3 regions of the Sphingobium tyrosinilyticum genome follow, and region 2 is predicted to be linked to each of the others. Evidence: riboswitches for the same ligand, from Rfam matches in the RefSeq annotation. Region 2 holds a riboswitch; each other region holds the start of a gene.
The links. A riboswitch is a leader RNA that binds a small molecule or an ion and turns the genes downstream of it on or off. The one in region 2 is predicted to bind cobalamin.
Positions count from the first base shown of each region.

Region 1: it holds a riboswitch for cobalamin, as region 2 does, so the genes downstream of both, ACFO3E_RS09250 (TonB-dependent receptor) here and ACFO3E_RS11405 (DUF1636 domain-containing protein) in region 2, are expected to answer to the same signal.
Region 3: it holds a riboswitch for cobalamin, as region 2 does, so the genes downstream of both, ACFO3E_RS00230 (TonB-dependent receptor plug domain-containing protein) here and ACFO3E_RS11405 (DUF1636 domain-containing protein) in region 2, are expected to answer to the same signal.

Region 1 is NZ_JBHSFZ010000015.1:102,932-107,522, forward strand. Features, by position in the region: gene ACFO3E_RS09235 (malate synthase G) at 1-803, opposite strand, end outside; gene ACFO3E_RS09240 (LysR family transcriptional regulator) at 909-1,814, shown strand; gene ACFO3E_RS09245 (hypothetical protein) at 1,932-2,111, shown strand; cobalamin riboswitch at 2,390-2,635, shown strand; gene ACFO3E_RS09250 (TonB-dependent receptor) at 2,817-4,591, shown strand, end outside.
Region 2 is NZ_JBHSFZ010000025.1:55,968-60,558, reverse strand. Features, by position in the region: gene ACFO3E_RS11420 (adenosylcobinamide-GDP ribazoletransferase) at 1-125, opposite strand, end outside; gene ACFO3E_RS11415 (histidine phosphatase family protein) at 122-685, opposite strand; gene cobT (nicotinate-nucleotide--dimethylbenzimidazole phosphoribosyltransferase) at 682-1,698, opposite strand; gene ACFO3E_RS11405 (DUF1636 domain-containing protein) at 1,695-2,102, opposite strand; cobalamin riboswitch at 2,271-2,462, opposite strand; gene ACFO3E_RS11400 (alpha-glucosidase) at 2,545-4,140, shown strand; gene fdhD (formate dehydrogenase accessory sulfurtransferase FdhD) at 4,127-4,591, opposite strand, start outside.
Region 3 is NZ_JBHSFZ010000001.1:35,007-39,597, reverse strand. Features, by position in the region: gene ACFO3E_RS00245 (nitrate reductase) at 1-1,073, shown strand, start outside; gene cobA (uroporphyrinogen-III C-methyltransferase) at 1,060-1,842, shown strand; gene mobA (molybdenum cofactor guanylyltransferase) at 1,925-2,461, opposite strand; cobalamin riboswitch at 2,527-2,766, shown strand; gene ACFO3E_RS00230 (TonB-dependent receptor plug domain-containing protein) at 2,940-4,591, shown strand, end outside.

The sequences.
Region 1 (4,591 bases), on a different contig from region 2:
TTGGCATAAGCCGCAACCTTATCGGCGGCATCCACCGCCGCGACCGAGTCCTCCAGGTCGCAAATGGTCGATAATGCGGACTCCAGCACGACATCCGCCAAATGCGCCGGATCATCCCGCCCCACGGCATGCCCAGCATCGATCACCAGCTCGATATGAAGCCCATTATTGCGCAGCAGGAAATTATCCCCCGCCCGTCCCACCAATTGCGAAGCATTCCGCAACACCGGCGCTTCCCCTCGCCAGTCCGCCCAGCTCCCATCGGCCAGCGGGACGGCCCGGTCCAGAAACTCCTTGGCCCAGCCAATCACCTGCGCCCCGCGCGCCGCATCATAGCCCTTCCCCGCCGGAACGCTCCCAATCGCATCGGTCCCATAGAGCGCATCATAGAGGCTCCCCCACCGCGCATTAGCCGCGTTCAGCAGGAAGCGCGCATTGAGGATCGGCACGACCAGCTGCGGCCCCGCCAGCCTCGCCAGCTCGTCATCCACCCGCGTCGATCCGATGGCAAAGGGAGCAGGCTCCGGCGCCAGATAGCCAATCTCGGTCAGGAAAGCCCGGTAAGCCGTCCCATCCACCGCTTGCCCCGCGTGAGCCTCATGCCACTTATCGATCTGATCCTGCATCGCGTCCCGCTTCGCCAGCAGCGCGGCATTACGCGGGCCAAAGCGCTCGAAAATGCCGGCCACCCCGCGCCAGAAATCATCCGCCTCGATCCCGGTGCCGGGCAACACCTTCTCATCGATGAAGCCCGCCAGCTCGGCGGCGACCTTCAGGCCAGATTTCTCGATCAGGTCGGGCATGCATCCACTCCGCGCGAAAATAACTGCGGCCAAGCATAGACCCGCCCGCCATCCTCGCACTAGACAAGAAAAAGTTGAAAGATATTTTCCGCATTGGAAAAGATCATGATGGACCCGGACTATCTCCTCTTCACCCGCGCCGTCGACGCCGGCAGCCTCTCGGGCGCCGGACGGATGCTCAACATTTCCCCAGCGATGATGTCGAAGCGCATCTCTCGCTTAGAAGCCCGCCTCGGCGTGCGCCTCATCCACCGTACCACCCGCCGCCTCGCGCTGACGGAGGAAGGCGCCAGCCTTCATCGCGACATCACCGCCATCCTGGAAGCGATCCAGCAGGCGGAGGACCGCGCCACCAACCGCCACCGCGCGATTTCCGGCGCGCTGCGGGTCTCCGCCCCCACCTCCTTCGGCCGCCTCCACATCGCCCCGCATGTCCAGCGCTTCCTGCAGAGCCATCCCAAAGTCGATCTGGAGCTCAATCTTTCCGACGCCTATGAGGACCTGCTCTCGCAGCGGGTCGATCTCGCCATCCGCATCACCAGCGACGTTCCCGCGCATCTGGAGGGCCATTATCTCGCCGCCAACCAACGCATCCTCTGCGCCAGCCCCGCCTATCTCTCGGAACATGGCGCGCCGCAAAAGATCGCCGACCTTTCCCGCCACCGCCTGCTCGCCGCGGAAGGACAACTGCCCTGGCGGCTCGACAACGGCCGCATGCGCCGGCAGATCGACGGCCGTAGTCATGTGCGCACCAACAGCAGCGAGATCGTCCGCGAACTCGCCGTGACCGGTGCCGGCATTGCACTCCGCTCGCTCTGGGACGTTGGCCCGCTTCTCGCCGAGGGGAAGCTCGTCCGCCTGCTCGATGGCTGGGAAGGCCCCTCTGACCTCGCCGTCTATGCCGTCCATCCCCGCGCGGCGGGCCGTCCCCCCGCGGTCGATGCCTTCATCGCCTTTCTCCGCCAAACCTTCCGCAATGCCCCCTGGAAAGTGCCGGCATCCAAGCACTGAGACGGCCAAAATAGCTTCAAAAGTTGATGCTTTTTCAACTCTAATCTGTTTTATTGCCGCCGCGACCGGCCCAGTGATATAGGGACGGCCATAAGAAATCAGAGAGAGGATTGGGCCATGCGCCCCCACGACGCATCACATTTTTCCGCCTGCGCGGCACTGGAAGCGCGGCAGGCCAGAGAAGCCCGGCAGCGCGGAGCAGACCAGGCGACCATCGCACTGCATAACGAACGCGCCGTCCGCTACCAGGCCATGGCCTTGCGCCTCAAGCGCAACTCCGGCAACGCGCTGAACTGAGCAACGACAGCCATTCCCCCTCCCCCCTTCAGGCAGAGAGCCGGGGCGAAAGAAGCGCTCCGACCGACAACTCCTCCGTCATCCCGGCCTTGAGCCTGCATCCCGCTTCCTCTGATCGGCAAAGTTAAGCGAGACCCCGGACCAAGTCCGGGGTGACCAGAACTGGCGACCGTCATTGGTCCTCAACAGCCCTTCCAAGTCCCCCTCCACTTCTCCCCACCCAACCACCCCCTTGCCTCTCCCCCGCACCCTCGCTATCGCCACCCCGTCCGGTTCACCCGGACAAAGATCGCGCCGGTGCCTCGAAAGAGGCTTAAAAGGGAACACGGTAAGGGGGGCATCCGCCTCCCGAAGCCGAGGCTGTCCCTGCAACTGTAAGCGGCGAGCGCGATGCACATCGCCCCACCTCACAAGCAGGAGGGTGCAAGTCACTGGGCGGACGCTAAGTCATGCGAGCTCCGGGAAGGCCGTGCATCAAGCGACGACCCGCGAGCCAGGAGACCTGCCGGCGTATGGTCGCTCTTGCCTTGGCCCAGGGGATGGCCGCGGCACGGTGATTTCCGTCTGAGCGACGAACGAGCGGTGGAGGCCGCTTCGGTGACGTTGGCGGCCGCCTTGGGGGCGTCCGGCTGCCTGCGTGCGCCGGCCGTTCGCTAGGGCGGCAGGTCTCTTACCGGATGTCGCCAGACGCCCGGAGTGAACGACATGAAATCTCACAGCTATTTGGCCTGGGTCGCCTGCGCCCTCACCGCCAGCCTTTCCGCTTCTCCCGCCACTGCCGCCGATGATGCGGCAGCCGCCGAAGCGGCCGCCACCATCATCGTTTTCGGCCGGGGAGAGGACAAGATCGGCACCGCCCATGCGGCGAGCGAAGGCAGCGTCGGCGGCGCGGACCTGCTTGTCCGCCCGCTGCTGCGCGTCGCCGAACTACTCGAAGCCGTGCCCGGCATGGTCGCCGCCCAACATTCGGGCAGCGGCAAGGCCAATCAATATTTCCTGCGTGGCTTCAACCTCGACCATGGGTCGGACTTCACCACTTACATTGACGGCGTGCAGATGAACTTCCGCACCCACGGGCATGGCCATGGCTATCTCGACCTCAACGGCCTCATCCCGGAAATCGTCGCGCGGGAGGATTTTCGCAAAGGTCCCTATCGCGCCGATGGCGGCGACTTCGCGCTGGCGGGCGCAGCCTATATGACCACGATCGACGGCTATGACCGGCCCTGGATATCGGCGGAGGGCGGCTCCTATGGCTGGCGCAGGCTGGCGGCAGGCGGCACGGTCAAGGCCGGTGGAGGCGATCTCACGATCGTCGCCCAGGCCAAGGCTTATGATGGTCCCTGGGAAGAGCCGGAACATCTGCGCCATTATGCGGGCTTCGCCAAATATGCGATCCCGGCCGGGGCCGGAAAGCTCGAAGCCTCGCTCCACGCCTATCGCGCGACCTGGCGTCCTACCGAGCAGATTCCCGAACGGATCATCGGCACGCTCCAATGTCCGGACGTCTTCTGCTCGCCAGACCCTTCCGCGCGCGGCGAAACGACGCGCATCATCGGCAATCTCGCCGCCGTCCAGCCGACATGGCGCGCCAATCTCTACGCTCAATTTTATGACTGGACGATGTTCTCCAACCCCACCTACGCCGACCCGGACGGGACCAGCGCGCAGATCGAGCAATTCGATCGCCGGTGGGTTCTGGGCCTTACCGGCGAAAAGCGCTGGGACGTCAATCCCGCGGTACAACTGAAGATCGGCACCGAAAATCGCTATGACGCGATCGGCAATGTCGGGGTCGACCGCACCGCCGATCGGGTCTTCCTCTCCTCGCTCGGGCGCTATCGGGTGAACGAAGCCTCCGCCGCCCTCTATGGTGAGGCAACCCTTACCCCGCTGCCGGGCCTGCGCCTGACCGGCGGCCTGCGGGGCGACTATTATCATTATTCGGTCACGGCAAAGGACGCCGCCGCCGCCGCGCTCGGGGAAGGCAGCGGGTCGGACACCCTCGTTTCACCCAAGGCCGCGATCGCTTATCAACTCAGTCCCCGCATCGAAGTGTACGCCAATTGGGGCCGGGGCTTCCATTCCAACGACGCGCGCGGCGCAGTGAACGTCACCACGCCGGTTCCCCTGCTCGTCCGCGGCACCGGCAAGGAATTGGGCGCGCGCCTGCAACTGCCCGGCTTCTCTTTCACCGCCACCTATTGGTGGCTGAATGTGGGCAGCGAGTTGCGCTTTGTAGGCGATTCCAATGCGGTTGAGCCTAGCGGGGCCAGCAGCCGCCATGGCTATGAGCTTGTCGCCTTCTGGCGGCCCTTCCCCTGGCTCGCTTTCGACGGCAATTACACCGCCAGCCATTCGCGCTTCGACAATGGCGACCATATCCCCAACGCGTTCAAAAACGCCGCCTCCGCAGGAGCCGCACTGGTCCTCGATCCCTGGGAAGCCAGCATCCGCGTCCGCCACCTCGGCCCATCGCC
Region 2 (4,591 bases):
GCGCCCACGGCGAACCCGGTTGCGGGGAACCAGCGGATGGCGGCGGCGAAATCCGTCTCGTCCGCCTTGACAGGAGGGAGCGGCAGGCTGGTCATCAGTTGCAGGGCGAGGATCAGCCGCCTCATGTGACCAATCCGCTAATCTGTGCGCTTTGCGTTTCGGGCCAGACGCGCAGGGACACCAGGGCGCCGTAAGGCAGATCGATCGCCCAGGACTGGCGGTAAGTGAAGCCGCAGAGCAGCGTCAGCGCGGCGCGCATCGTTCCAGCATGGCTCAGGACCAGCGTGGGTTGGTCGATGGTAGCGAGCGCGCTTTCGACGCGGAGACGCAGGTCGGACCAGCGCTCTCCTCCGGGTGGCGGGTTTTCGTCTGGTGCGTCCCAGAAGCGGCCCACGTCCGACGTGGGAAGCGTGGCCGGCTCGGCCCCTTCCCATGCGCCGAAATGCAATTCGCGCCAGCGGGCGCCGGCGTGATGAGGCACCGCGCGCTCTGCAGCGATGAGTGCCGCGGGGCTGCTGGCGCGGCCGAGGTCGGAGCTGAGGACTTGCGCGAAGTCGACGGCGCGGGCGCGTTCGAGGCAGGGCTGCATGGCGTCAAGATCAGGCGGCACATCGCTATGGCCCAGCAGCAGGCCCGGCGTTTGCGGCGCGCCATGGCGCATCAGGTGGAGGGCAAAGCTGTTCACAGCGCGCCTGCTACGGCGGCCTCTGCGAAGGTCGCCATGCCGGCATGAGCGGCGAGCGCCGAACGGACGATCTGTGCGGCGACGGCAGCGCCGCTCCCTTCGCCAAGACGCATGTCGAGCTGCAGCAGCGGTTTCAGCCTGAGTGCCTGAAGGAGCCGGGCATGGCCTGTTTCCGCCGAATTATGGGCGGCGAGGCAATGGGCGGTGATGGCCGGATTGTCGCGGGCGAGAGGGGCGATGGCGGCGCTGGATATGAAGCCGTCCAGCAGCATGGGCACGCTCAGGTGGCGGGCGGCGAGGATTGCTCCGGCCATGGCGGCGATCTCACGCCCGCCGAGGCGGCGGAGCGTCTCGAAGGCGCTGGTGCAATGGGGACCGTGGAGCGCGAGGGCCTTTGCCACGGCATCCGCTTTTCGCGCCAAGCCGTTATCATCGACGCCGGTGCCCCTGCCGATCCAGTCCGGGGAGAGGCCGCCGAAGGATTGAGCGCAAAGGGCTGCGGCGGGCGTGGTGTTGGCGATGCCCATTTCGCCAACGAACAGCAGATCGGTGCCTGCCGTCACGGCGGCCGCGCCAGCGTTGAGCGCGTCGAGACATTCCGCCTCGCTCATCGCCGGGGCTTCGCATATGTCGGCGGTCGGGCGGTCGAGGTCGAGCGGGACGATGGAAAGCTCGGCTCCGCAGGAGGCGGCGAGCGCGTTGATCGCTGCGCCTCCTGCCTGGAAATTCGCCACCATCTGCGTAGTTACTGCTGGGGGGAATGCGCTGATGCCACGGGCTGCAACGCCATGATTGCCCGCGAAGATGGCGGCGCGGATGCGGTCGGCGCGCGGACGCTCCCTGCCTTGCCAGCCCGCCATGAACAGCGCGATTTCCTCCAGGCGGCCTAGCGACCCGGCGGGCTTGGTGAGTTGCGCCTGGCGGGCGGCGGAGGCTTCGATGGCGCTCCCATCCGGCTCCGGCAGTCGGTCGAGCGCCCGGTCGAAGGCGGCTCTGTCCTCGAAGCGGATCATGTGCAGACAAAGCCTTCGGGAGGCGTGCGGACGATGAAGTGGCCCTTCACCCCCTGCGGCCAGTCGGCATAGCGCACGACGCCTTCCTCACTGGCGGCGTGGCGGAGCGTGTAGTCGAGGATGGCGCGGGCAGCATCCGCATCGGGCGTGAAGTCGCCCAGCACATAGCCGACCTTGCCCTGTCCACGCACATGCACGGTGCAATGGCGCTGGCAGGCGAAGAGGCAGGGCATGTCCTGCACGGCGACGGCAGCGTAGGCGGACTCCTGCGCCTGAAGATCGCGCATCGCTTCCACCAGCAGAGCGCCGCCGCGGCGGCCTTCCGCATCCTCCCGCTGGTCGGCGGACAGGCGGCAGGTGGAGCAGACGACCACCGACGCTCGATCTTGTACGGGGCGCAGCATCAGACGCGCCCTTTCATAATCATATGCACATGAAAGACCGTCATCAGGGTCCTCCCGCTTCTTGAACCGCGAACAGCCTTGTCCAGGCACGCAAGCAAGCGGACCGGAAAGGCGATGGCTGTCGCTGCGCGAGGGAGACCCCGTTCGCCCGGCACACCCTGTCCGGTCGAAGAACGACTGCGGCAGGCAGGTCTCCTGGCTCACGGGTCAGTGCTTTCCGGCCGCCTTCTCGGGAACAGTTGATCCCCAATGGCGCTGTGGCCGGTCCGCTCACCGCTTACAGTTGCAGGGGCAGCGCGGGTATCGCACCCGACTTCCCTTTTGATCCCCTAACGGGGAACCTGTCGCGGGGCTGCTGATAAAGCGGCGATGGCCTGCTCGCAAGCGGTAGATGGCGGCGGGGACATGTGTATGCTGCGGGTGCAGCAAGGGAGCGTCACCCATGAGCGACTCCGGCCAGCCCTGGTGGAAGGGCGCCGTCATCTACCAAATCTATCCGCGCAGCTTTCAGGATTCCGATGGCGACGGGATCGGGGATCTGCCCGGCATCACGCGGCGGCTGGAGCATATCGCCCGGTTGGGGGCCGACGCGATCTGGATTTCGCCTTTCTTCACGTCGCCGATGCGCGACTTTGGCTATGACATCGCGGATTATTGCGGGGTCGATCCGATATTCGGCACGATCGAGGATTTCGACGCGCTGGTGTCGCGGGCGCATGAACTGGGCCTCAAGGTCACGATCGATCAGGTCTATGCCCATACATCGGACCTGCATGACTGGTTTCGCGAAAGCCGGGAGAATAAGGGCAATCCCCGGCATGACTGGTATGTCTGGGCCGATCCAAAGCCCGACGGCACGCCGCCGTGCAACTGGCAGTCGGTGTTCGGTGGCCCGGCCTGGACCTGGGACGCGCGCCGAGGGCAATATTATATGCACCAGTTTCTTAGCAGCCAGCCGCAACTGAATGTCCATAATCCCAAGGTGCAGGATGCGCTGCTGGACGCCATGCGTTTTTGGCTGGAGCGGGGCGTGGACGGCTTCCGGCTCGACGCGCTCAATCATGCGATGCACGACCCTATGCTGCGCGACAATCCGCCTGCACCGGACGATGGCAAGCCGCGCACCCGGCCGTTCGACTATCAGATTCGCCGCTACAGCCAATCGCATCCCGATATGTTGGGCTTTGTCGAGCGCATCCGGGCGCTCACCGACCGTTATGGGGCGATTTTCACCATGGCCGAAGTCGGCGGCAACCGCGCCGAGGAAGAGATGAAAGCTTATACGGCCGGAGAAAAGCGGCTGAACAGCGCCTATGGATTTGATTTCCTTTATGCTGCGGCGCTGACCCCAGCGCTGGTCGCCGAAACCGTCGCGCGCTGGCCTGATAAGCCGGGCATGGGATGGCCGAGTTGGGCGTTCGAAAATCATGATGCGCCACGCGCCCTGTCGCGTTGGTGCGCGATGGAGGACCGGTCGGCGTTCGCGCGGCAGAAGATGGCGCTTCTGGTCGCGCTGCGCGGCAATGCGATCCTCTATCAGGGGGAGGAACTGGGGATCACGCAGGTCGATATCCCCTTCGAGCGGCTGCAGGACCCGGAGGCTATCGCCAATTGGCCGTTGACCCTTTCACGCGACGGGGCGCGCACGCCGTTGCCGTGGGAAGCGAGCGCAAGCGAAGCGGGGTTCAGCACGGCGACACCCTGGTTGCCGCTGGGGGAAGAGAATCTGGCGCGTGCCGTGGATGCGCAAGAGGAAGATCCGGACTCGCTGCTGAACTTCACCCGCGTGATGCTGGCGCTGCGCAAGGAAAATGGAGCGTTGCGCCATGGCGGCATGGAATTGCTGCTCGCGGATGAGAACAGGCTTGTGTTTCGCCGGGATGCGGATGGGAACGCGCTGCTATGCGTGTTCAACCTGTCGGCGGAGGCGGCAGTCTGGCCAAATGAGTTTGCGCCGAAGGGCGAGATCGTAGCGGCGGTGAATGGCGCGGCGATCGGGACCTTGCCCGCTTACGGGGCGCTGATCATTCGAGAGTGACGGTCGCCAGCATCGCGTCGGACCGCGCCAGCACCACCAGCGGCAGGCCCGCGCTTTGCGCGCGATCGGCGGCAAGGCGGGTCGGGGCCGAAATGGTGACGAGCAACGGGCAGTTGGCCAGCACTGCCTTTTCCACCAGTTCATAGGAGCAGCGCGAGGACAGCAGCGCAAAGCCGCCGTCCCAGGAGAGGTCCTGCCGCCGCATCGCCCCGATCAGCTTGTCAAAGGCGTTGTGGCGGCCGACATCTTCAAAGGCCGCGCGGATCACGCCATCGGCATCGACCAGCGCCGCGCCGTGGGTGGCGCCGGTGCGCGCGTTGAGCGGTTGATGTTCGTGCAACTGCTCCAGCGCCCGGAAAATCGCATCGCGGCTTGCTTTCGAGCGGCAGGTGACAAACGGAAGCGGGCGGATCGCCTGCTCCAGATTTTCAACGCCGCATAAGCCACAGGA
Region 3 (4,591 bases), on a different contig from region 2:
TCAACCTGCGCAGCCACGCCACCATCGGTAACGACGCCTATGAGACGATGGAGCCCTTCCGCTGGGGCGGCGACAAGCCCTTCGCCGATGGCCGCTTCTCGACCCCGGAGGGCAAGGCGCGGCTGGTTCTTACCAAGCAGTTGGAGTTGCAGGAGCCGCTAAAAGCATGGCCGCTGACGCTTAACACGGGGCGCTATCGCGATCAGTGGCACACCATGACGCGTACCGGCCTTGCGCCCAAGCTCGCCCGTCACCGCGAGGAACCGCTGGTCGAAGTCCATCCGCAGGACGCGCAGGCGCTGGGCATCGCCGATGGTGATCTCGCCCGCGTCTCTACCGCGCAGGGGAACAGCCTCTTTCGCGCCAGCGTCAGTGAAGGTCAGCGCGTCGGCGAGATATTCACGCCGATCCACTGGACCGACCAGATTTCGACCGGCGGCCGCACTGGCCTGCTGCCCCGTCCCCTGGTGGATCCGCATTCGGGCCAGCCCGGCTTCAAGGCGACCCCGGCGGCGCTTGAGAAAGTCTCGACCGAATGGAAGGGCTTCCTGATCCTGCGCGGTGAGCAGCCCGCCAAGGTCCCCTGCCTCTGGGCGACCCGCATCACCGTGACGGGCGGTGCGCTTTACGAGGTCGCGGGCAATGGGGATGCGGTGCGGCTCGAAGCCTGCCTGCCGAAGGGTGATCGGGTCGAAGCCATCGACCAGACGCGCGGCACCCGCCGCGTCGCGATCATCGCGGAAGGGAAGCTCGCGGGCATCCTGATCGTCACTAAGACCGGCCTGCTCCCGTCGCGCGACTGGCTGATCGGCCAGCTCCAGGTCGAAGAGGTGGGCGCCTCCGTCCTAGCCGCGCGGGGGCCGGGCAACCAGCCGGACAAGGGGCCGACCATCTGCGTCTGTTTCGACATCGGCCTCAATCAGATCATGGCCGCCATACGCGAGCAGAATCTCGTCGATGTGCCCGCCATCGGCAAGGCGATCGGCGCGGGCACCAATTGTGGATCATGCCGCCCCGCGCTCGCCAACATCCTGACCCAAATTCCGCAGGAGACACTCCATGCAGCAGAATGAGCTTATCGCCCCCGGACAGGTCTGGCTGGTGGGCGCAGGTCCGGGCGACCCGGACCTGCTCACCCGGAAGGCCGAAAAGCTGATCGCGGCAGCGGAGATCGTCTTCTATGACGCGCTGGTGGGGCCCGGCGTACTCGACCTCATCCCCGAGGGGGTCGAACGGGTGAGTGTCGGCAAGCGTTCGGGCCGACACAGCAAGGCGCAGGAAAGCATCAACGACCTGCTCCTCGCCGCTGCCAAGGCCGGGAAGCGCGTCGTGCGCCTCAAGGGCGGTGATCCTTCCGTCTTCGGTCGTTCGGCGGAAGAAATGGAGCATCTGGCCGCAGACGGCATTTCCTTCCGCATCTGCCCCGGCATCACCACGGCCAGCGCGGCGGCGGCGAGTGGCCATGCCTCGCTCACCCTACGCGGCGTGGCGCGGGGCCTGACCCTGGTGACGGCGCATCTGAAGGCCGGCGAACCGCTCAAGCTCGACTGGGAAACGCTGGCCCGACCCGGCGGCACGCTCGGCATCTATATGGGTCGCGCCGCTGCCGGAGAGATCAGCCGCCAGCTGATCGCCGCTGGGCGTGATCCGGAAACGCCCGTGATGGTGGCGGTCAATGTCTCGCTCCCCAGCGAACGGCTGATCCGCGGCAAGCTGTCCGCGCTTGCCTTCCTGGTCGCCACGATCAGCGATGAAGATCCGACCCTGCTTCTGATTGGCGAAGCGGTGGCGGGCACGGCCATGCCTGGTGAGGTCGCCGCAAGCGTCGCTCTTCAGGCTTGAAGGCTCAGCCCTCCGCACCTTCGCCTTGAGCTTGTCGATGCCCCTGCCTTAGTTGGAAGGAAGGTAAGGGGCATCGACAGGCTCAGTCCTGATAGCGCAAACCATCAAGATCTTCCGGCCGGTTGATATTGGGCAGCACGATATCCGCCCGGTCCACGATCTGCGCGCCGATCCGCTCCAGCCAGCCATAGATGGAGCGGTTATTCTCTTCGGCCAGGTGCGCGTCCAGCTCTCCCGCCAGCGAAGCGGGCCAGAACCCGGCAAGTTGCTGCCCCTTCAGCACCGCCGCGCCATCTGCGGTCAGCGCCTCCGCCAGCGCGGCCGGATAGACCGGCATGTCGCACCCGATCGTTAGCACCCCGTCAAAGCCCTGGCCTGCCGCATGATGCAGCGCCGCGTTCAGCCCGCCCAGCGGCCCCATGTCTGGGGCAGGCCGATCGGGTAGGCCCGTCACCCCCTCCATCGCCCGGCCGCAAACCACCACCGCCTCCACATGCGGCGCAATCGCCGCCATCGCATGCTCCAGCAGGATGCGCCCGTCCGGCATCACGGCCAGCGCCTTGTCGCTCCCGAACCGGCTGGATCGCCCACCGGCTAGCACCGCGCCCAGCAATCGCATCGATCCACTCCTTGGCAGAACCTCTGCTTTCCCCTATGGCGCGGCGCGTGAGCGGGCAACCGCTGACATAAGAAGATCGCGCCGGTGCCCATTGGGCTTGAAAGGGAATGCGGTGCGGATAGCGTGGCTATCCAATTCCGCGGCTGTCCCTGCAACTGTAAGCGGCGAGCGCGATGCACTGTGGAACCCGCCGTCTTCAAAGGGGAGGCGATGGGGGCCAGCCACTGGGCCAGACGGCCCGGGAAGGCCGTGCATCGCTGCCTTGACCCGCGAGCCAGGAGACCTGCCAGCGCATGGTCGCTCTTGTCCAGGATCCAGGGATAGGTCCGGGCACGGTGTTTTCCGTCTGAGCGACGCGAAGCGGCGGGGGCCGCATCGGTGCGCGGGGCGGGGCGCTGGCGTCTGTCCTTACCGCGTGTCCGGCCGTTTGCGCGGAGACCCTCGCCCAAGAGTCGCCTGACGCTCAGGGAAGACGAACATGTTCAAGACCGGAATTTCACTGCTGGCGCTTCTCGCCGCCACCCCCGCGCTCGCAGGGGATAATGACGAGATCATCGTCACCGCGCTCGGCATCGAGCAGCCTCGCGATGAAGTCGGCCAGGCCGTCACCGTAATCGACGCACAGACCATCGAAACGCGCCAGTCGGTCAGCATCGCCGACCTGCTGATCACGACGCCGGGCGTACGGTTCAACCGTGCTGATGTGGTGGGCGGGGTTACGGGTATCTCGATCCGCGGCGCGGAAACGACGCAAACGCTGGTGCTGCTCGACGGCGTCAAGGTCAACGACCCCAGCGGCATCGGCGATCTCTATGACTTCGGCAATCTCCTGACCGGCAACATCCGCCGAGTCGAGATACTGCGCGGCTCCAACTCGGTCGTCTATGGCAGCCAGGCGATTGGCGGTGTCGTCAACATCATGACCGGCGAGCCTGCCGAAGGCTTCGGCGGCAGCGCCTCGATCGACTATGGCTATGCCGACACGCTGAACGCCAAAGCCGATGTGTCCGGCAGCAGCGGCATCGCGTCGGGCGGCGTGGGCGTCGCTTATTTTCGCACTGACGGCATTTCCGCCGCCCAGGGCGGCACGGAAAAGGACGGCTATGAGAATATCGCCACCCACGCCAAGCTGAAGCTCGCCTTCACCAACAATCTCAGCCTCGATTTGCGCGGCTATTATATCCACGCCGATCTCGACACCGACATCTTCTTCGGCGCGCCGATGGAGTCGACGGACAGCAGCAAGCTGAACCAATATGTCGGCTATGCGGGCATCAACCTCGCCCTGTTCGACGGCAAGCTGACCCAGCGGGGCGCCGTCACCTGGCTTCGTAACGATCGCGACTATTTCTCGCCCTTCGGGGATTATGGCTATTCGGGCACCAACCTTCGCTTCGAATATGAGGGCGTCTATCAGCCCATTGATCAGGCCAAGCTGGTCTTCGGCTATGAGCATGAGCGGCCGGATTATGATTTCTACGGCTTCGGCAGCGGCGGCGCCAAGGCGAATATCGACAGCGTCTATGCCCTCGCCGTCGTGAAGCCCTTCACCGGCCTCTCGCTCACCGGCGGCGTGCGCCACGACGATCACAGCCAGTTCGGCGGTGCGACCACGCTCGGCGCCAACGCCAATTACACGCCCAATGCTGGCCGCACCAACATCCGCGCCAGCTATGGCGAAGGCTTCAAGGCGCCATCGCTCTATCAACTTTATGATGGCTTCAACGGCAATCCCGCCCTTCGGCCCGAAAAGTCGAAGAGCTACGACATCGGTTTCGATCATAGCGTCGTGGGCGGCCGCGCGATGATCTCCGTCACCGCCTTCCGCCGCGACACACGCGACCAGCTCTATTTCGACGGCTTCATCCTGCCCTTCGGTCAATATATCAACCTGACCCGGACCCGGGCCAAGGGTGTTGAGGCCGCCGTCACGCTGAAGCCCGTCGATGCGCTCACCGTCACGGCTGCCTACAGCTATATCGACGCGATCGACCGGTCGGAAGGCGGCATCAACGAAGGCAAGCTGTTGCCCCGCCGTGCCAAGAATGCGGTGAGCGTCTCGGCCGACTATGTCTGGTCCTTCGGCCTGTCGATGGGCGCTACGCTGACCATGGTGGGCGACAGCTTCAA